3 regions of the Kitasatospora sp. NPDC028055 genome follow, and region 2 is predicted to be linked to each of the others. Evidence: riboswitches for the same ligand, from Rfam matches in the RefSeq annotation. Region 2 holds a riboswitch; each other region holds the start of a gene.
The links. Region 2 has a riboswitch for S-adenosylmethionine ahead of thrC (threonine synthase). Riboswitches for the same ligand answer to the same signal wherever they lie in the genome.

Region 1 (7,067 bases), on a different contig from region 2:
CGGGCAGCTCGACGTCCGACATCAGGGTGCGGGCCCAGTGGACCGCGCCCGCGCCGATCATGAACAGCGCGACGCCCAGGGTCAGGCCGAGCGCGAAGTTCAGCGCGCTGACGTGGCCCAGCGGGAAGATGTAGACGATCTTGTCCGGGTCGATGGCCACGTACGAGGCGATGAAGCCGATCGTCGCGAGCATCGAGACCACGAACATCAGCGAGACCTGACGCTCGGCCCGCTTGGCGGCCCGCTCGTCGATGTCGGTGCGACGGGGCTCGTGGGCCGGCAGGCCCGGGTCGGCGAACGGGTTGCCGTGGTCGGCCACCTCGCCGGCGGAGCCGTGCGGCTCCGGGAGCTTCTCTTCTGACATGTCGTGGCTCATGACTTCTTGGCCTTGGTGGTGTGGGCGGCGACCCAGATCGCGACCGCGATGAGCGTGCCGAGGCCGAAGATCCAGCCGAACAGGCCCTCGGTCACCGGACCGAGGCTGCCCAGGGTGAGACCGCCGGGGTTGGGCTCATCGTTGGTGGTGTGGCGGACGAAGGCCACGATCTGCTTCTTCTGCTCCTCGGGCATGGTGCTGTCCGGGAACGACGGCATGTTCTGCGGGCCGGTCTGCATGGCCTCGTAGATGTGCTTGGCGTCCACGCCCTCCAGCGACGGGGCGTACTTGCCCTTCGTCAGGGCACCGCCCTGGCCGGCGAAGTTGTGGCACTGGGCGCAGTTGGTGCGGAACAGCTCGCCACCCTTGGAGATGTCGTCCGGGTTGGTCGAGGTGTACTGCTTCGCGTCCGGCGTGGTCGGGCCGGGGCCGAGCGACTGGACGAACGCGGCGAGCTGGTCGATCTCGCTCTGGCTGTAGATGGCCTTCTTGCGCGGCACCTGGGCACCGGGCTGCTGGGCCGGCATGCGACCGGTGCCGACCTGGAAGTCGACAGCGGCGGAGCCCACGCCGACCAGGCTCGGACCGTCACTGCTGCCCTGGCCGTTCAGGCCGTGGCAGGAGGAGCAGCCCACGGCGAAGAGCTTCTTGCCCTCATCGATCGCGAGCGACTGCGCGGCGACGTCGGCCTGCGCCTTGTCGGCGGGCGCGAACGCGGCGTACAGCCCCCCGGTTGCCGCCAGGGCGAGAAGTAGGACGACCAGCGCCGCCAATGGGTGGCGCCGTCGTGCGGAGAGCTTTTTCACGGAATAACCCCGGTGTCAGGATCTGGTCGACTGGTGGGTGCACCCGGCGGCCGGTCTGGCCGGCACGAGGTTGCCTGTCCAAGGCTGCGCGCGCGGTCGGTCGGTGGGAGCGTCGGCACCGGCAGAAGCGGCCCGTCGCCGGTGAGGGCGGGGGCCGCTGCCGGTGGCCAGCGACCTGATCAGCTGGTTACTTGATCAGGTAGATGGTCGCGAACAGGCCGATCCACACGACGTCGACGAAGTGCCAGTAGTAGGACACGACGATCGCGGCGGTGGCCTGCTCGTGCGTGAAGCGCTTGGCTGCGTACGTCCGTCCCAGGACCAGCAGGAAGGCGATCAGACCGCCCGTCACGTGCAGACCGTGGAAGCCGGTGGTCAGGTAGAACACCGTGCCGTACGGGTCCGAGGACAGCGAGAGGCCGTCGTTCTTGACCAGCTCGGTGTACTCGTAGACCTGTCCGCCGATGAAGATCGCGCCCATGAAGAACGTCAGGGCAAACCACCCGCGGAGCTTCTTCACGTCACCGCGCTCGGCGGCGAACACGCCGAGCTGGCAGGTGAGTGAGGAGAGCACCAGGATCGTGGTGTTGACCGAGGAGAACGTCACGTTGAGGGCGTGCGCCTTCTCGGCCCAGAACTCGGCTCCCTTGACGGAGCGGAGCGTGAAGTACATCGCGAAGAGGGCCGCGAAGAACATCAGCTCGGAACTGAGCCAGACGATCGTTCCGACGCTGACCATGTTCGGTCGATTGACCGATCCGTGCGCGTGCCCGGTTTCTGTTGCTGTTGCTGTCGCCACGACGGACATTATGTCGGTCCCTTATTCCGTCTTCACGTCGGGGGGTGTCCCTCGGAGTGTCCGGTGCGTGCGGTATGCCCGCTTGACGGGCGACGGGGGGTCCGGACGGAGGCTGAGCAGCGGCGTGTCCCTTTTCTGACGGTTCCTCGGAGGGGCCCGCGACCCCGTTGCCCGGCGCGTCGTTGCACGGTCGGCCCAGTGCCGTGCCGTAGGGGGACGGGACGCCGCACGGCCGTCCGGGTGGACCGGGCGGGTCCGGGCGGGTCCGGGTGACGGGCCGTCCTCCGAGCGGGTGAGTCACGGGCGCGGCGGCTTGAGGGGGAACGTGCGCGAGGGGGACCGGCGACGGGGGAAACGGGAGTAGCATCCGGATCAGGTGAACGTGGTCCGGATCACACTTGAGGGAGCAGGGTCCATGGCGTACACGACCGACGAGACGCTCACCGTCCTCGTCTACAGCGACGACCGCAACACCCGCGAGCAGGTGCTGACGGCGCTCGGCCGTCGCCCTGCCGAGGATCTTCCGGAGCTGTCCTACCTCGAATGCGCGACCACCCCCGCGGTGCTCAAGGCATTGGAGAAGGGCGGCGTCGACCTCTGCGTGCTGGACGGCGAGGCGGTGCCGGCCGGCGGCCTCGGCCTCGGGCGCCAGCTCAAGGACGAGATCTACGGGTGCCCGCCGGTGTTGGTGCTGATCGGCCGGCCGCAGGACTCCTGGCTCGCCGCCTGGAGCCGGGCCGATGCCGCGATCTCCCGCCCGGTCGACCCGGTGGCGCTGGCCGAGGCGGTCGCCACCCTGCTGCGGGCCCGGATGGCCAAGCGGGCCCCGGCCACGCGTTGAGCGGTGCCGTCTCAGTACTGGAGATGAGGGCGCCGTAGGCGCCCCGCCGCTCGATAGGCTGGCTCCATCCGTACGGACGTCCCCCCTCGCGGGGGAACCGACAACAGCTGGAGTCAGCCATGGTGAACGTGAACCCTGCGAACGGTGGTACCGACCCCGCGCAGGTGGTCCGCACCTGGCCGGACCTCCTGGCGGCGCTGTTGAAGGGGGAGGACCTCGACCGCTCGTCCACCGCGTGGGCGATGGACCGGATCATGAGCGGCGAGGCGTCCCCCGTCCAGGTGGCCGGGTTCATGGTGGCGCTGCGGGCCAAGGGTGAGACGGTCGACGAGATCGCCGGCCTGGTGGACGCGATGTACGACCACGCCGAGCCGCTGGACATCCCCGGCCCGGCGGTCGACATCGTCGGCACCGGCGGGGACCGGGCGAAGACCGTCAACATCTCGACCATGTCGGCGATCGTCGCCGCGGCGGCCGGGGCCAAGGTGGTCAAGCACGGCAACCGGGCGGCCTCCTCCTCCAGCGGCTCCTCGGACGTGCTGGAGAAGCTCGGGGTGGCGCTGGACCTCTCCTCCCGGCGGGTGGCCCAGGTGGCCGAGGAGGTCGGGCTCACCTTCTGCTTCGCGGCGAAGTTCCACCCCTCGATGCGGCACGCCGCCACCGCGCGGCGCGACCTCGGGGTGCCCACCGCCTTCAACATCCTCGGCCCGCTGACCAACCCGGCGAGGGTCACCTCGCACGCGATCGGCTGCTTCGACACCCGGCTGGCCGGGCTGATCGCCGGGGTGCTCGCCCGGCGCGGGGCGACCGCGCTGGTGTTCCGCGGCGACGACGGGCTGGACGAGCTGACCATCACCACCACCTCGCGGGTCTGGCTGGTGCGCGACGGCGTGGTCACCGAGACCACCTTCGACCCGCGGGACGTCGGCATCGAGCTGGTCGGCATCGAGGCGCTGCGCGGGGCCGACGCCGCGTACAACGCCGAGGTCGCGCGCCGGCTGCTGACCGGGGAGCGCGGGCCGGTGCGGGACGCCGTCCTGCTGAACACGGCGGCGGCGCTGGTCGCACTGGACCTGGGCGACGCCCCGCTGGCGGAGCAGCTCGCGGCGGGCATGGCGCGGGCGGCCGAGGCGATCGACTCCGGCCGGGCGCAGGACCTGCTGCGGCGCTGGTCGGAGGCCACCAGCCGGATCTGAGGCGGTAGTTGGGGCCCGTGCCGATCCGTCGGCACGGGCCCTTCGTGCCCGCCTCGATGTACCCGCCCCGAGCCGAAGGGGCGCGCCGGTGTCGAAAGTCGAGGAGCGACAAGCGAGGTACGAGCGCCGGAGCGACGAGCGTCGGCGCCGGGTCCGAGCGCCCCGGAGGCGAGCGGGCGAAGACACCGTCCGGATGGTGGATGCCTGTTTGACCGTCCGACGTGCCCGACCTAGAGTCTTCGCCAGGTCATGAGTGACAGCGCCAAGCCCCAGCTGGCTGTCCGGCAACCCTCCGTCCGTGGCGGGGTGCCCTGGGTGAGGACCGGGTCGCCGGGCAAGCCGTCCGCGCGACAAGCGCGGACACCGGACGATCTGCACTCCCGGGGTCCCTTACCCCGTGAAGGAGTGCATCCCCATGTCCCTCTCCCTCGGAACCAGCGCCCCGCTCGCCGTCCTCGGCCACGACGTCGAGGTCCCGCTCGTCAGCGGTGAGAAGGTCGGCTACGCGGCGCTCGACTACGCGGCCAGCGCGCCGGCGCTCCAGCGGGTGTGGGACGACGTCGCCGCCTACGCCCCCTACTACGGCAGCGTGCACCGCGGCGCCGGCTACCTCTCCCAGCTGTCCACCGACCTGTTCGAGCAGAGCCGCCGGACCGTCGCCGAGTTCCTCGACCTGCGCGAGGGCGACCAGGTGGTCTTCACCCGCGCCACCACCGACTCGCTCAACCTGCTGGCCGCCGCCGTCCCGGCCGGCACCCGGGTGTTCGCCTTCGAGACCGAGCACCACGCCTCGCTGCTGCCGTGGGCGCACGCCGGGCTGGAGGTCGGCTACCTGCGGGCGCCGCGCTCGCGGGCCGAGGCGGTGGCCGCGCTGGAGGAGGCGCTGGCCGCGGCGCCGGAGGGCCCGAAGCTGCTGTGCGTCACCGGCGCCTCCAACGTGACCGGCGAGCTGTGGCCGGTCGCCGAACTGACCGGGACCGCGCACCGGTACGGCGCCCGGGTGGTGCTGGACGCCGCCCAGCTGGCCCCGCACCACCGGGTCTCGGTGCGCGAGCTGGGCGTCGACTGGATCGCCTTCTCCGGCCACAAGCTGTACGCGCCGTTCGGCGCCGGGGTGCTGGCCGGCCGCTCCGACTGGCTGGACGCGGCCGAGCCCTACCTGGCCGGCGGCGGGGCGACCCGGACGGTGGCCCGGGAGCTGGACGGCTCGGTGGCGGTGCAGTGGCACACCGGCCCGGCCCGGCACGAGGCCGGCTCGCCGAACGTCATCGGCGCCTACGCGATCGCGTCGGCCTGTCGGGCGCTCACCGAGGCCGGCTTCGACGCGCTGGAGGCCCGGGAGCGGGAGCTGGTCGAGCGGCTGACGGCGGGGCTGGCGGAGATCCCCGAGGTCCGGGTGCTGAACCTGTTCGGGGCGGGCTCGGCCCGGGTGGGCGTGCTGTCCTTCGTCGTCCGCGGCTGGAACAGCTCGCACTTCGCGGCCGCGCTGTCCGCCGAGTACGGCATCGGCGTGCGCGACGGACTGTTCTGTGCGCACCCGCTGGTGCGCACCCTGCTCGGTGACGAGGATTCGGCGCCCTCCGAGTGCGGGGCGCCCGAGCCCTCGCTGCCCGGTGAGCGCAGCCTGAACGCGATCCGGGTGAGCTTCGGGGCCGGTACGCCGGACGAGCACGTCGAGCGCTTCCTGGCCGCGGTCCGCGAGCTGGTCACGGACGGCGCGGCGTGGAACTACCGCAACGAGGGCGGCCGTTGCGTCGCCGACACGCGCCGCGCGGGCTGAGTCCTACTCGTCCAGGCCGAGGGCGAAGGCCGCTTCCAGGTCGTGCTGGGAGTAGGTGCGGAAGGCGATCTGGGTCTCCGTGTGGGCCACACCCGGGACCTTGTTGAGCCGGCCCGGGATGACCTCGGCCAGGTCGTCGTGGCGGCGCACCCGGACCATCGCCACCAGGTCGTATCCGCCGGTCACCGAGTACACCTCGCTGACGCCCTCGATCGCGGCGATGGCCTCGGCGATCTCGGGGATGCGGTCGACACTGGTCTTGATCAGGACGATGGCGGTGATCACAGTTCGGGCTCCTTGATGCGGGTGCGGCCAGCGTATCGGGCCTCAGCCGGGGCGTCTCGGGGGGTGGCCGACCACGGTGCAGGCGTACAGGAAGCCCGCCGAGAAGCCGATCACGTGCACCAGGTAGGCGACCCCGGGCCCGGCCGAGTGCACCGACCACCACTGCAGGGCGAACCAGAGGCCGAGCACCAGCCAGGCCGGGAAGCGCAGCGGGAGGAAGAGGAGCAGCGGGACGAGGGTGGTCACCCGGGCCCGCGGGTGGAAGCGCAGGTAGGCGCCGAGCACGGCGGAGATCGCGCCCGAGGCGCCGATCAGAACCCGGGTGGAGTCGGGCGCGTGCGACTCGGCGAGTGCGAAGCCGTACGAGGCGGTGCAGCCGGCGGCCAGGTAGAAGAGGAGGTACCTGGCCCGGCCGACCCGGCGTTCCACGGTCGGGCCGAAGACGTGCAGGAAGAGCAGGTTGCCCAGCAGGTGCAGCCAGCCGGCGTGCAGGAAGAGGCCGGTGAGGGCGGACACCGCCGGGTGCTTGCCCGGGGTGGGGGCGGCGGGGCAGCCGGGGACCGGGTCGGGGGCCTCGGCCAGCTGCCCGGCGGTCAGCGGGTGGCCGGTCAGCAGTTCGGCGGGGACGGCGCCCCAGCGCTGCTCGTACCGCTGCTCGGCGCAGATCCGGGTCTGGCCGGTGCCGTACAGGGGGTTGAGGCCGGCCGCCGGGCCGAGCAGGAAGACCAGGGTGTTGACCGCGATCAGGGCGTAGGTGACCGCCGGGGCGGGCAGCGCCGGGCGGCCGTCCCGCGCGTCGGTGTGGTCGGGGGCCGTGAGCGCCATGCGGCCAAGCATCCCTCCGGGCGCGGCAGGTGACACGGCGGTTTACGGCAGGTGGACTACTGGGCCGTCCGGCGGGGCGGGACGGGCTCCGGTCATCTCGGCTGACCGGTGGTCCTGGTGGTTGCCCCAGGCAATAGGCTTGGGGCGGGCATTCCCGCC
Region 2 (7,067 bases):
TGCTGGGTGGGGGGTTGGGGTGGGTGGGTTGGTGCGGGGGTGGGTTGGTGTGGGGGTGGGGTATGGGTGTCGGTATGGGTTTTGACGAGATGGTGGTGCCGGCGACCGAGGCCGGGCGGGATGGGTTGCGGGCGATTCTGGGGGCGCCGGGGGATGCGGTGGTGGCGCTGGACTTCGATGGGACGTTGGCGCCGATCGTGGCGGATCCCTCGCGGGCGCGGGCGCATGCGGGGGTGGTGGGGGTTTTGCGGGGTCTTGCGGGGGTGGTGGGGGCCGTTGTTGTGGTGACCGGGCGGCCGGCGGGGGTGGCGGCGGAGTACGGGGGGTTTGCCGGGGTGCCGGGGCTGGTGGTGCTGGGGCACTACGGGGCCGAGCGGTGGGAGGCGGGTGAGCTCTCGGCGCCGGAGGTGCATCCGGGGGTGGCGGGGGTGCGGGGCGCGTTGCCGGGGGTGTTGGAGCGGGTGGGGGCGCCCGAGGGGACGTGGGTGGAGGACAAGGGGCGCTCGGTGGCGGTGCACACCCGGCGGACGGGGGAGCCGGAGCGGGCGTTGGAGTTGTTGCGGGGGCCGGTGGGGGAGCTGGCGGAGGAGTACGGGCTGGTGGTGGAGCCCGGGCGGTTGGTGCTGGAGCTGCGGCCGCCGGGGGTGGACAAGGGGGCGGCGCTGACCGGCTTCCTGCGGGAGCGCGGGGCGCGGTCGGTGCTGTACGCGGGGGACGACCTGGGGGACGTGGCGGCGTTCCGGGCGGTGGAGGGGTTGCGGGCGGAGGGGCTGGCGGGGTTGTTGGTGTGTGCCGGCGCGGTGGGGGACGCGCCGGTGCGGGAGCTCGCCGACCTGGCGGATGTGGTGGTCGACGGCCCCGACGGGGTGGTGGAGCTGTTGGGGGCTCTGGGGGAGGCTCTCAGAGGGCGTTGAGCTGGTCGAGGAACCACTGCTGCGGGGGGAGCGCGGTGGCCGCGGCGGCGAGGCGCTTGGTGCGGTCGGCGCGTTCCTCGGGGCTCATGGTGAGGCCGGTGTGCAGGGCCTCGGCGGTGGCGATGACGTCGTACGGGTTGACGGTGAGGGCGTCGTCGCCGAGTTCGGCGTGGGCGCCGGCCTCGCGGGAGAGGACGAGGGCGCAGCCGTGGTCGGAGACCACCGGGACCTCCTTGGCGACCAGGTTCATGCCGTCCCGGATCGGGTTGACGAGGGCCACGTCGGCGAGCCGGTAGGCGGCCAGCGAGCGCGGGAAGTCGTCGTTGACGTGCAGGATCAGGGGTTGCCAGGTGGGGGTGGCGAATTCGGCGTTGACGGCGGCGGCGAGTTCCTGGACCGCGGCGGTGTAGTCGCGGTACTCGGCGAGGTCGGTGCGGGACGGGTAGGCGAAGGCGATGTGGACCACCCGGTCGTGCCACTCGGGGTGGGTGCGGAGCAGGTGCCGGTAGGCCTGGAGGCCGCGGACGATGTTCTTGCTCAGCTCGGTGCGGTCGACCCGGACGATCGTGCGGCGGTCGCCGACGGCGGCCCGGAGGGCGGCGAGGCGCTCGTCGACGTCGGGGCGGTGGGCGCGTTCGCGCAGGAAGTCGGCGTCGGCGCCGAGGGCGTGCACGCCCAGCTGGGTGGTGCGGCCCTGGTGGGTGACGGTGAGGGCGGCCGGGTCGAAGACGGCGCCGAGGAGGTCCTCGCAGCAGGCGGCGAAGGCGCGGGCCCAGCGTTCGGTGAGGAAGCCGGCCCGGTCGGCGCCGAGGATGCCGGTCAGGACGGCCCGGGCGACGTCGTCGGGGAGCAGCCGGTAGTACTCGGGCGGGGCCCACGGGGTGTGCGAGAAGTGGCCGATCCGCAGGTCGGGGCGGGCCTCGCGGAGCAGCGCCGGGGTGAGGGAGAGGTGGTAGTCCTGGACCAGGACGGCGGCTCCCGGGGCGGCTTCGGCGGCCAGGGCGGCGGCGAAGGCGGCGTTGTACGCCTGGTAGGCGGCCCATTCGGTGCGGAAGTCGGCGTCGAAGGAGGGCGCGGTGGGGGTCGCGTAGAGCAGGTGGTGGACGAACCAGAGGGTGGAGTTGGCGACGCCGTTGTAGGCGCGGGCGAAGGTCTCCGGGTCGATGTCGAGCATCCGTACGGCCTGTCCGCCGACCTCGTGCCCGGCGCGGTCGAGGCGGCCGTCGGGGGCCTCCCGGGCGGCTCTGCGGTCGGCGTCGCCCAGGGCCGCGCAGACCCAGACGGCGGTGGGGTCGTCGATCGCGGACAGGCCGGAGACCAGGCCCCCGCCGCCGCGGCGCAGGGTCAGCGTGCCGTCGTCGGCGGTGCCGAAGGACACCGGTCCCCGGTTGGAGGCCACCAGGACGGGGGCGGTTCCGGTCGCACTCGAACGTTCGGTCGTGAGATCGCCCATGGTTGGGATGTTGCCTGGGGGTCCGGGTGGCAAACCCGTCAACGACGGGTGGCGTACTCGGGGACGGTGTGCATCGGGGGGCGTTCCAGGGCCGTCACGGGGTGGGTGTGGGCGGTGAAGGCGCGGGTGTGCGGGTCGCGGGTGAACTGGGTGAGGTGGGGGTGGACGAGGTCGGCGGAGGCCTTGAGGCGGTGCGAGCGGTCGAGGCGTTCCAGGGCGGTGCGGTAGATGGTGGCGGCCATCCGGCCGAGGGCCTGGCCGTCCTGGTGGCGGTGGTGCCGGACGCCGACGTCGACCTGGGCGAGGGCGTCCAGGCCGACCAGGTCGAGGGCGTCGATCAGGAGGCCGATCTCGACGCCGTAGCCGGTGGGGAAGGGCAGCCGTTCGAGCAGTGAGCGGCGGGCCGCGTACTCGCCGCCGAGGGGCTGGACGAAGCCGGCGAGTTCCGGCCAGTGGAGGTTGAGCAGGGGGCGGGCGACGAGTTCGGTGACCCGGCCGCCGCCGGTGGGGACGATCGCGCCAGTGTCCCCCGCCGCGGAGCCGCCGACTTCGAGGGGGCGGTCGTACATGGCCTTGACCAGGTGGATGTCGGGGTCGGTGAGCAGCGGGCCGACGATGCCGGAGACGAAGGCCGGGTCGAACTCGCGCAGGTCGGCGTCGATGAAGCAGACGATGTCGCCGCGGGTGACCAGCAGCGAGCGCCAGAGCACCTCGCCCTTGCCGGGGACGGCGGGCAGCCGGGGGAGGATCCGGTCACGGTGTTCCACCCGGGCGCCGGCCTCGGCGGCGACGGCGGCGGTGGCGTCGGTGGAGCCGGAGTCGACCACGACGAGTTCGTCGACGAGTGGGATCCGGTCCATGAGCTCGCGCCGGACGGTGCGCACGATGTCGCCGACGGTGGCCTCCTCGTCGAGGGCGGGGAGGACGACGCTGACCGTCCGGCCGGTGCGCCGCTTGGCGGCGAGGAGGGCGTCGACCGGCCGATCGGCCGCGCTCCACGAGCGGCGGCGGAGCCAGGACGCCGCCTGCGGGAGGAGCGCGTGGGTCGGTTCGGCGGGCACGGTGACTCTCCTCGGCGGGATCGGGTGGGACGGGTCATCTCGCTTGGCGGACGGTCCCGTTCAGGTTTGACGCCTTCGGATACAGTCTTCGTACAGCGGCCGGACCTTTGCACGCCGGGGTCGCCGCTGCGCACCACCACAATTTCACAAGCTCATCCAGAGGGACTGAGGGAACGGCCCGTTGACGTCCCGGCAACCTTCTCGCTCGGCTGTCGTCGACAGGCCCCGGCGGGACAGGTGCCAATTCCGGCCTGTGGCGCGTCCGCGCCGCGGGGAAGATGAGGAGAGAGGCCTCCGCCATCATGGCTATCGACACCGTCGCACCCGTTTCCGTCGACCTCGGCCCCGCCGCCGCGCTGTCCTGTCGGGAGTGCGGGACCCGCTTCCCGCTCGGCCCCAGCTTCGCCTGTGCGGAGTGCTTCGGGCCGCTGGAGATCGCCTACGAGTTCGGTAGCGAGCGCGCCGAGGAGCTGCGCAAGCGGATCGAGTCCGGCCCCGCGTCCATCTGGCGGTACGCGCCGCTGCTGCCGGTGCCGGCCGACGTCGCCTCGAAGCCCAACCTGAACCCCGGCTGGACCCCGCTGGTGAAGGCGGACAACCTGGGCCGGGAGCTCGGGTTCACCGCGCAGCTGCACGTCAAGGACGACTCGGGCAACCCGACGCACTCGTTCAAGGACCGGGTGGTGGCCTGCGCGATCGAGGCGGCCCGGGCGTTCGGCTACACCACGCTGTCCTGCTCGTCGACCGGCAACCTGGCCGGTGCGGTGGGCGCGGCGGCGGCCCGGGCCGGGTTCCGCTCCTGCGTGTTCATCCCGCACGACCTGGAGCAGGGCAAGGTCGTGATGGCCGGGGTGTACGGCGGTGAGCTGGTCGGCATCGAGGGCAACTACGACGACGTGAACCGGTTCTGCTCGGAGCTGATCGGGGACCCGGCCGGCGAGGGCTGGGGCTTCGTCAACGTCAACCTGCGGCCGTACTACGGCGAGGGCTCCAAGACGCTGGCCTACGAGATCTGCGAGCAGCTCGGCTGGCGGCTGCCGGAGCAGATCGTCATCCCGATCGCCTCGGGCTCGCAGCTGACGAAGATCGACAAGGGTCTGCAGGAGCTGATCAAGCTGGGTCTGGTCGAGGACCGGCCGTACCGGATCTTCGGTGCCCAGGCGGAGGGCTGCTCGCCGGTGTCGGCGGCGTTCAAGGCCGGCCGGGACGTGATCAGGCCGGTGAAGCCGGACACCATCGCCAAGTCGCTGGCGATCGGCAACCCGGCGGACGGCCCGTACGTGCTGGACATCGCCCGGCGGACCGGCGGCGCGGTGGAGGACGTCACGGACGCGGAGGTGGTGGCGGCGATCCGGCTGCTGGCCCGGACCGAGGGGATCTTCGCCGAGACCGCGGGCGGGGTGACCGTCGGCGTGCTGAAGAAGCTCGTGGAGACCGGCCTGCTGGACCCCGCCAAGGAGACCGTCGCGATCAACACCGGGGACGGCCTCAAGACGCTGGACGCCGTCTCCGAGGCGGGCATGACCGCCGTCATCCGCCCGACGCTGGACTCCTTCCACGCCGCCGGCCTCGCGTCCGCCTGATCCACCCCCCACCCCGCTAGGAGAGTCATGAGCGCCACCGTCCGCATTCCCACCATCCTGCGCACCTACACCGGCGGCGAGGCCGAGGTGACCGCCGAGGGGGCCACCCTGGGCGAGGTCATCGCCGACCTGGAGCACAACCACGCGGGCATCGCGGCCCGGATCCTGGACGACACCGGCAAGCTGCGCCGCTTCGTCAACGTGTACGTGAACGACGACGACGTGCGGTTCGCCGACGGTCTGGCGACCGGGATCACGGACGGTGCGAGCGTTTCGATCATTCCGGCGGTGGCCGGCGGCTGCTGAGCCGTTCCCGCCGTTTCCCGGCCGTCCGCGCGTACGGAATTCCACTCTCCGTGCGTGCGGGCGGCCGCTTGCATTTCGGCGGGAATATTTTCGGTCGGAGTCGGAGTAGAGTGTGGCTCTGCTGGGAACAGGGCTTCCCCTTCCGGCACTGGGTGCTTCGCCGGAGCTCGTCCGGACGCTGAGACCGCCCCGGGGCCGGGGCCGTGAAACATGTCAGGCAGATGTCAGAATTCCTGCAGGCATTTGAGTAATTCGTCCGCTATGTCCGGCGCTGATTGCCGATTTTCTCCCGGTTTGTTCGCTCTTGTCTCTTGACGGGGCTGCGGAATTCCCGGCGGCTGACCCTGTTGCAGAGGGCGTCGATCCGGATACATTCAGCGGCGGTCGACGTAATCAGCCGCTCACGGAAGCCGTCCGGCGCCCCGCTGCGGAGGATTGCGGCGTGCACGGCTGCGCCCAGGGGGGGTTCCCCGGGCCGGCCTTCAAACCAGACCCGGGCCCGCGACCTGCGGGCCCGTGAAGGGCCAGCACAGCACTAGGGGAGTTCGGAATGGCTCAGGGCACCGTCAAGTGGTTCAACGCGGAGAAGGGCTACGGCTTCATCGCGGTCGACGGTGGTGCGGACGTCTTCGTCCACTACAGCGCGATCCAGATGGACGGCTACCGCACCCTCGAGGAGGGCCAGCGGGTCGAGTTCGAGATCTCCCAGGGACAGAAGGGCCCGCAGGCGGACATGGTCCGCGCGGCGGTCTGACCTCTTCCGGCACCCAGGAGCTCGGCGCGGCCCACGGCTGGTGACCACTCGCTTCTCGACGGGCCCGTACGACACGCGTCGTACGGGCCCGTTCGCGTTCCCCGGGCGGGCCGTCCGGGCTCCCGCGCGGGGGCGGACGGTGGCTCGCGGGTCGGTCATTGGGCTTGCACTCGACCACCCGGAGTGCTAATCATTGGCGTTAGCACTCACAGTGTGAGAGTGACAGCGGACCGGGTCGGTGAGGCCCCCGGGAGCGGTAGGGGAATGGACCTCCGCGCACCAGGGCCGTCCGTCGCGGGCACCCCTTGGTCCGAGCAGTCGACCGTGTCCCGGAGGACCACTTCTGATGGCCAAGATCATCGCCTTTGATGAGGAAGCTCGCCGCGGCCTTGAGCGTGGCATGAACCAGCTCGCCGATGCAGTGAAGGTCACGCTCGGCCCCAAGGGTCGCAACGTCGTGCTGGAGAAGAAGTGGGGCGCCCCCACGATCACCAACGACGGTGTCTCCATCGCCAAGGAGATCGAGCTCGAGGACCCGTACGAGAAGATCGGTGCGGAGCTCGTCAAGGAGGTCGCCAAGAAGACGGACGACGTCGCGGGTGACGGCACCACCACCGCCACCGTGCTCGCCCAGGCCCTGGTTCGCGAGGGTCTGCGCAACGTCGCCGCCGGCGCCAACCCGATGGCCCTCAAGCGCGGCATCGAGAAGGCCGTCGCCGCCGTCTCGGACCAGCTGCTGGCCCAGGCCACCGACGTGGAGACCAAGGAGCAGATCGCCTCCACCGCCTCCATCTCCGCCGCCGACACCCAGATCGGCGAGCTCATCGCCGAGGCCATGGACAAGGTCGGCAAGGAAGGCGTCATCACCGTCGAGGAGAGCAACACCTTCGGTCTGGAGCTCGAGCTCACCGAGGGCATGCGCTTCGACAAGGGCTACATCTCCGCCTACTTCGCCACCGACCTGGAGCGGATGGAGGCGACCTTCGAGGACCCGTA
Region 3 (7,067 bases), on a different contig from region 2:
CCGCACCGGCCGACCCGCAGGTGCTGCGCCGCCTCGGACTGCTCCAGCCCGGCCAGACCGTCCGCCCGCCCGACGGGCCGCTGCGCACCATCGACGAGTACGGCCCGCGGGAACTCACCGCCCTCGACGGCTTCGCCGACTTCCGCATCCCGGCCGCGTACCACTGGCAGGAGGACACGGCCGGCGCCCGCTTCGTCCTCGCCCTCGGCGAGGACAGCGCCCTGCGCGAACGCTACGTCCGCGAGCCCGCGGCCGCCGTCGCCGACTGGGCACCACCGGAGCTCGGCGCGGCCGAACGCGCCCTGCTGTCCCGGCGCGAGGACCTCGCCCTCCAGGCCGCCGCCCGCGGCGTACGGCACCGGCCCGCCCCGGAGGCCGCACGACGGCTGCGCACCCTGCTGACCCGCAAGTCCGAGGCACGCGCACTGCTGCGGGACGGCATCACGGGCTGGCCGTCGCTCCGCCAGGACCTGGACTCCGTCCTGGCCGACGCCCTCTACCCCTGGACGGGCCTGTACGGCACGCCGGACGGCGAGCTGTCCGTCTACGTCCTGGGCCGCGCGACCGACCCGCCCCGGCACCGGGTCCACGTCGACGGCCGCCGGATCGCCGACCCGCGCTACGAGCGCGGCGTGCTGCGCTGGCGCGAGCCGGACGGCAGTGGCGGCGAGCTGCGCACCGAATTCGGCCGGGACGGGCGGCGCCGACTCGTCGGAACCGTCAGCGCTGCCGGTACCACTGAGGCAGCAGGCTCCGTCGCGCGCACTGTCTGCCTGACGGAGTACCCGCTGCCGGAGACCCCGCCGCTCGCCGACCTGGTGGGTGCTTACCAGGCCGAGGGCGTGCGGGTGGACGTGGTGTCCGACGCGCCCGGCGCGCTCCCGCGCCTGCACGTCACCGTCGACGGCGAAGCCGTCACCGCGGCGGTGCTGCTCGGCCCGACGGGCTTCGAGGTGGACGCGGTCACCGTCCCCTTCGACCGGCCGCTGCCGGACGTCCCGCCCTGTCTGTACGGGGACTACCGGCTGCGGCTGCCGTCCCGTCCGGACGCCGGTGCCCTGCTGCGGATCGCGGCGGACGGGGTCACCCTCGACGGACGGCCCGTGCTCAAGGCCGAGTCGAGCGGTCGGCGCCTCGGCTGGCAGGACGGCCCGGCCCCGGTGCCCGGCGCCGAGCTCACCCTGCTGCTCGACCCGATCACCCTGCACCCGATGCTGCACGGCACCGGCCGGACCGCGGACGGCACACCCTTCCCACTGGTCGGCATGGTCCCGGTCGAGGCCGAGGCAGCCCAACGGCTCGCCGCCCGGCCCCGGTTCGGCATCCCGCCCGGCCCCTGGGCCCACCTGACCGCCCTCGCCACCGAGGCCAGCCAGGACGGCGGGCTGTTCTGGTGGCACGGCTGGGAACAGTCGGCCACCGCCCTACGGACCGTCCACCAGGCCCTGTGGGCGAGCGGGCGGTAGACGCACCGCACCGGACGGCCCGTATAACCCCAGGTCAGGGAGGGGACGGCGGCCGATGGTACGGACTCGGTAAGGAGCGCGCGCGGACCGTTGGCGCGCCCCCTGCCGCTGGCTAGACTCGCGCGGCCGACCGGGCATCCCGTGCGGCCGACCGACCGGGCATCCCGAGCGGCCGACCGGGTGCCGACTCCCGTTCGGCACCGGAGCAGGGCAGCACAGCGCAGCACCACCCAGGACACCAGGCACCTCCCGCCGACGACCATGGGGGTCTCCATGCAGTTCCGCACCAGGGCACCGCTCGCCACCGCGACCGCAGCGCTCCTCCTCGCCGCCGTCGTCGCCGGTACCCCTACCCCGGCCGGTGCGGCCGCGGCCGGCACGAACCCGCCCGACGCCTCGCCCGGCGCACCGCTCGCCGTGATCTCACCCGGCGATCCGTACGCTTCCTGCGACCTCGGCGCGGACGGCGACGGCACCAACTACCCGGGCGCGGAGGAGGAACCGTACGCCGCCGCCAACCCGCTGGACCCGGCGAACACGATCACCATCTACCAGCAGGACCGCTGGTCCAACGGCGGTGCCCGGGGCCTGAGCTCCAGCTACACCACGGACGGCGTGCACTTCACCCAGACCGCCCTGCCCTTCACCCACTGCGCGCCGGGCGGACTGGCCTACCAGCGGGCCTCCGACGGCTGGGTGAGCTTCGGCCCCGACGGCACCGCGTACGCCAGCGCCCTGGTCTTCGACGCCACCACGGCGCGCAGCGCGGTGGCCGCCGCCACCTCCACCGACGGCGGGCGCAGCTGGCAGCACGTCACCGAGCTGATCAGCGACGACGACCCGGCGATCACCGACGACAAGAACGCCGTCACCGCCGACCCCGTGCACCCGGGCGTGGCCTACCAGGTCTGGGACCGGGTGGACCAGGCCGCCGGCCCGACCCCGGTCTTCGACGGGCCGGGCTACCTGTCCGTCACCCGGGACCACGGCCGGACCTGGTCCCCGGCGAAACCCTTCGTGACCACCGCCACGACGCCGAACACCCAGACCATCGGCAACCAGATCGTGGTCGACCCGCGCACGGACACGCTGTACGACTTCTTCGACTGGATCACCTTCACCGACGCGACCGCCACCACCGTCAGCGACGTGCACTTCGGCATGGTCAGCTCCACCGACCAGGGCCGCACCTGGAGCCGGCCGGTCCGGGTCGCCGCCGACACCTCCGTCCCCGAGGTCCACCCGAACGCGCCCGCCGACGCCACCAAGTCCCTCCGGGCCGGCGCCGGTCTGCCCAGCGTGGCGATCGACCCGCAGACCGGTGAGCTGTACCTCGCCTACGAGGGCTCGGAGTCCGCCGGCGGCAGGTACGACGCCATCCAACTCGTGCACTCCACGGACGGCGGCCGGACCTGGAGCGGCCCGACCCGGCTCAACCAGGCCCCGGGCGCACCGGCGTTCACCCCGTCCATCACCGTGACGGCCGACGGCACCGTGGCCGTCAGCTACTACGACCTGCGCTACCTCACCCCGGGCGACACCTCCACGCTGCCCACCGCCGCCTGGCTGCTCAGCTTCCCTCGCGGCGGCGAGAACAGTCCGGTCGAGCGGCAGATCTCGCCGGTCTTCGACTGGCTCCAGGCGCCGTACGCCGGGGGCCACTTCCTCGGCGACTACCAGGCCCTGATCGCCGACGGCCGCCTGGTCCGCCCGGTGCTGGTGACCGCCAACAGCGGCGCCCCGCTGAACTCCACCGACGTGTACAGCGGCCGCTTCCGGCCGGACACCCTGCGCAGCCCGGGCGCGTCCGCACCGACCACCCAGGCGGCGCACACCGGCGCGCGCACCGGGGCGCCCGCCGTCGGCCTGCGCGCCGTGCAACACCTGCGGCGCTGACCCGACCGGCGGCCGCCGGCGCGGAAGCGCTCCGCGCCGACGGCTGCTCGGCCTCGAACGCTCAGGTCCGAGCCGCGCCGGCGGCCCGGTCAGGGCCGGTGCAGCGCGTCCGTGAGGTGACCCGCCGCCTCGATGACGGCCTGGGACAGGCGCGCACCCGGGTGCCGGCTGAGCCGTTCGATCGGCCCCGAGACGGAGACCGCGGCCACCACCCGGCCGGCCGGGCCGCGCACCGGCGCGGAGACGGAGGCGACGCCGGGCTCGCGCTCGCCGATCGACTGGGCCCAGCCCCGGCGCCGCACCCCGCTGAGCGCGGTGGCGGTGAACCGGGCACCCTGGAGCCCGCGGTGGAGCCGCTCGGGCTCCTCCCAGGCCAGCAGGACCTGGGCGGCGGACCCGACCTTCATCGGCAGGGCGAGGCCGACCGGCACGGTGTCCCGCAGGCCGAAGAGGCGTTCTGCGGCCGCCACGCAGATCCGGACCTCGCCCTGCCGGCGGTACAGCTGGGCGGTCTCGCCGGTGACGTCGCGCAGGTGGGTGAGGACGGTGCCGGCCGCGGCGAGCAGGCGGTCCTCACCGGCCGCCGCCGAGAGTTCGGCAAGCCTCGGGCCGAGGACGAACCGGCCCTGGAGGTCCCGGCCGAGCAGCCGGTGGTGCTCCAGTGCGACGGCGATCCGGTGGGCGGTCGGCCGGGCCAGGCCGGTGGCGTCGACCAGCCCGGCCAAGGTGGCCGGGCCGGCCTCCAAGGTGCCGAGGATCGAGGTGATCTTGTCGAGCACGCCGACGCCGCTCGTGTTCTCCATGGACGGGTACTCCAGTCTCAGATCCCGTGAGCGACGGGTGGGTACGGCTCACGGGCGCTCCGTTGGGGTGGGAGCGGGGTGGTCAGCGGGGACAGGCCTGCGGGGACAGCAGATCGCCTGCGCCGAGCACGAAACGGGTACGCGAAAGGGCCGGGGCGGGAAGCGCCCGGGCGAAGGACAGCACTGAGAGCACCGTGTCTCCTCATCTTCCCCGCGCCACGTTGGCGACAGGCCGGAGTTGGCACTGACCCCGGACGGCACGGCGCGTACTTCGGACGCCGGGTCGAACGGGGAGTTGCCGGGGCTTCGTAGGGCCGGTCCCTCCACCCCTCTGGATGATTCGCGAAGAACCATACAAGATTTCCCGGGCGCCCCGCCAAGCCTTTCCCGAACACCCCGCCCCCGGAGCCCGTCGGGGTCCTTGACCACGGATTATTTAGATTTCTAAACTATTTCCATGACTGCGACCCCGGCGACCTCAGCACCCCAGAAGAAGCCGCTCAGGTTCAGGATCGGCATCGCGCTCCTCATCCTGAGTGCCCTGACCTACGTGGCCGTCCTCGTCATCCTCTTCCTCCCGCTGGACTCCGGCACCAAGGCCGCCGCCTTCGGCGGGACACTCGTGGTCGCCGAGACGAGCGCCCTCATCGGCATGGCCGGCGTCGGCAAGGAAGCCATCCGGGCGGTCAGGTCCCGCCTGGGGCTCCGGAGGCGCAGCCGCGCCGCCGAGCAGCCGCCGACCGCGGAGTGACGAGCCCGATGGACACCGGCGAAAGACCCGACGGTGCCGACCTGCACGCCCGCAGTGCCCGACTCAACCAGCTCTTCGCGGACCTGCGGCTCCTGTCGGAACGACACGGGCCCCGCTACGACGAGTTCGGGCTCACCGCCCAACAGCACCTCGTGCTCGGGCAGATCGTGGCCGACCCGGACGTCACCCCCAAGGACCTGGCCGAGCGCCTGGGCGTGTCCAAGGGCGCCGTCAGCCAGCACCTGGCGCGCCTGGAGAAGGACGGCTACCTCTCCCGGCAGCGCAGCCCCCGGGACGGACGCGTCCACGTCTTCCGCCTGGAGGCCCTCGGCACGGCCTACCGACAGACCGTGCTCCGGTACGAGCGGGAGCTCCACGCCGCCTACGTCGCGAAGCTCTCGGCCACGGACATGGCGGAGATCGAGTCCGCACTCGGGAAGTTGAGACGGGTCTTCGAGGAGTGACGCCACCCGCCCCGGACGCCACTCGTGAGCGATCTCAAGTGATCGCTGCCTCACCGTGCGGCGGCTGCCGACCGGCCGCACTGCCCGACTGCGGTGATCGGCGACGGCCAGGCCACGGGAGAATAGGAGGGTGACCAGCACTCAGCCGATCCCCCGGGGCCTCACCGCCCTCATCCCCGACGCCCGCACCAGGGCCACGCCCGGCGAGCGGGCCGCCTCCCAGCTCCTCCACCTGCGCGAGGCGACGGTGCCCGTGCCGGTCCTCGCCGCGGCCGCCGAGCTGATCACCCCGCTGTTGAAGGACGAGGACCCGGCGACCCGCGCGGCCGCCACCGCCGTCCACACCCGCCTGCTGGCGGCCATCCAGGAGGCCACCCCCGGGCGATAGCCCGCCAGGACGGGGAGAGGCCGGGTCCTTGGCGGCGGACTCGCGCGAGACGCAACCGTCAGGTTGCACCTGGCAGTGCGACGTGCAACTCTGGAGTTGCACCCACTGTCCGCGATGGAAGGAGCCCCCCATGAGCGAGGACCGGATCGAACGCGAGACCCTGATCGAGGCGCCCCTGGAGCGGGTCTGGTCCCTGGTGGCCGAGCCCGGTTTCTGGGTCGCCGACAAGGCGAGCCTGCCCGGCACCGTGGCCAGGGAGGGCGAGGAACTGGTGGCCAGGAACCCGGAGTACGGCGACTTCCCGGTGCGCGTGGAGAAGGTCGAGCCGCCGACCTACCTGGCCTACCGCTGGGCCAGCGCGTTCCCCGGGGAGGAGCTGCGCGAGGACAACAGCACCCTCGTCGAGTTCACCCTGACCCCGGAGGACGGCAGGACGCGGCTGCGCGTGGTCGAGAGCGGCTTCGCGGCACTGGCCGGGTCCGAGGAACTGCGCGGCAAGGCGGTCGAGGACAACACCGGCGGCTGGCGCCAGGAGCTCGACGCGCTCAGGACGCGCGCCGAACAGCCCGCCGCGTGACCGACCAACCCCACGGCGCCGTCGAAGCGGTCGACACCGTGCTCGCGGCCCTGGCCGACCCGACGCGGCGCCGGCTGCTCGAACTGATCGCCGCGCAGGGCGAGGCCACGGCGACGACGCTCGCCCGGCACCTTCCCGTCTCGCGCCAGGCCGTGGTCAAGCACCTCGCCGTCCTGGACGCCGCCGGACTGGTGAGCAGCGGCCGCGTCGGGCGCGAGGTGCGCTACACGGTGCGGCCCGCGGCGCTCGACACCACGGCGCGTTGGATGGCTTCGCTCGCCGCCGACTGGGACCGCAGACTGGCGCACATCAAGCACGTCGCCGAGGCGGCGGAGCGGGAGTCGCGAACCGGTCGTGACGATGCGTCACGTCCACCGGAACAACCCCACGGAGGAACCTGACCAGGTCGACCGCCTGACGGCACGCCCCGGGTCCGGCCGGTCGGTCGCCAAGCCGCCGACCGACCGGCCGTCCACCTGCCCGTCGACCCCTCCGTTCGTCAATGCACCGAACGGGAGCTTCACCTTTCGGGGTGGTTAGGTCTCGCTTTTCCGTAGGTAGTCGAACCGACCCTTCTCCGAGCGCCTGGTACGAATACGGAGCGACAGAAGATCCGGTACGGGCGGGGGAGTTGACAGGGATGCGGGCGAGGACGGGGATCACGAGGGCAGAGGCCACGACGGCGAGGACCACGACAGCGGGGACCACGACGGCGAGGGCCA

Region 1: another riboswitch for S-adenosylmethionine. It lies ahead of AB0F71_RS04255 (aminotransferase class V-fold PLP-dependent enzyme); the one in region 2 lies ahead of thrC (threonine synthase).
Region 3: another riboswitch for S-adenosylmethionine. It lies ahead of AB0F71_RS14000 (IclR family transcriptional regulator); the one in region 2 lies ahead of thrC (threonine synthase).

The regions. Positions count from the first base shown of each region.
Region 1 is NZ_JBEZXE010000002.1:66,832-73,898, reverse strand. It holds gene AB0F71_RS04280 (Rieske 2Fe-2S domain-containing protein) at 1-364, opposite strand, end outside; gene AB0F71_RS04275 (cytochrome c) at 373-1,182, opposite strand; gene AB0F71_RS04270 (heme-copper oxidase subunit III) at 1,370-1,990, opposite strand; gene AB0F71_RS04265 (hypothetical protein) at 2,397-2,822, shown strand; gene trpD (anthranilate phosphoribosyltransferase) at 2,942-4,018, shown strand; SAM riboswitch class IV at 4,264-4,381, shown strand; gene AB0F71_RS04255 (aminotransferase class V-fold PLP-dependent enzyme) at 4,434-5,798, shown strand; gene AB0F71_RS04250 (Lrp/AsnC ligand binding domain-containing protein) at 5,802-6,083, opposite strand; gene AB0F71_RS04245 (rhomboid family intramembrane serine protease) at 6,126-6,908, opposite strand.
Region 2 is NZ_JBEZXE010000073.1:25,115-32,181, reverse strand. It holds gene otsB (trehalose-phosphatase) at 75-914, shown strand; gene AB0F71_RS37690 (trehalose-6-phosphate synthase) at 901-2,367, opposite strand; gene AB0F71_RS37685 (glucosyl-3-phosphoglycerate synthase) at 2,406-3,428, opposite strand; SAM riboswitch class I at 3,578-3,713, shown strand; gene thrC (threonine synthase) at 3,731-5,011, shown strand; gene AB0F71_RS37675 (MoaD/ThiS family protein) at 5,039-5,317, shown strand; gene AB0F71_RS37670 (cold-shock protein) at 5,868-6,071, shown strand; gene groL (chaperonin GroEL) at 6,418-7,067, shown strand, end outside.
Region 3 is NZ_JBEZXE010000010.1:62,295-69,361, forward strand. It holds gene AB0F71_RS13990 (SAM-dependent methyltransferase) at 1-1,466, shown strand, start outside; gene AB0F71_RS13995 (sialidase family protein) at 1,740-3,362, shown strand; gene AB0F71_RS14000 (IclR family transcriptional regulator) at 3,452-4,165, opposite strand; SAM riboswitch class I at 4,365-4,507, opposite strand; gene AB0F71_RS14005 (transporter suffix domain-containing protein) at 4,623-4,916, shown strand; gene AB0F71_RS14010 (MarR family transcriptional regulator) at 4,925-5,380, shown strand; gene AB0F71_RS14015 (hypothetical protein) at 5,511-5,768, shown strand; gene AB0F71_RS14020 (SRPBCC domain-containing protein) at 5,899-6,345, shown strand; gene AB0F71_RS14025 (metalloregulator ArsR/SmtB family transcription factor) at 6,342-6,746, shown strand.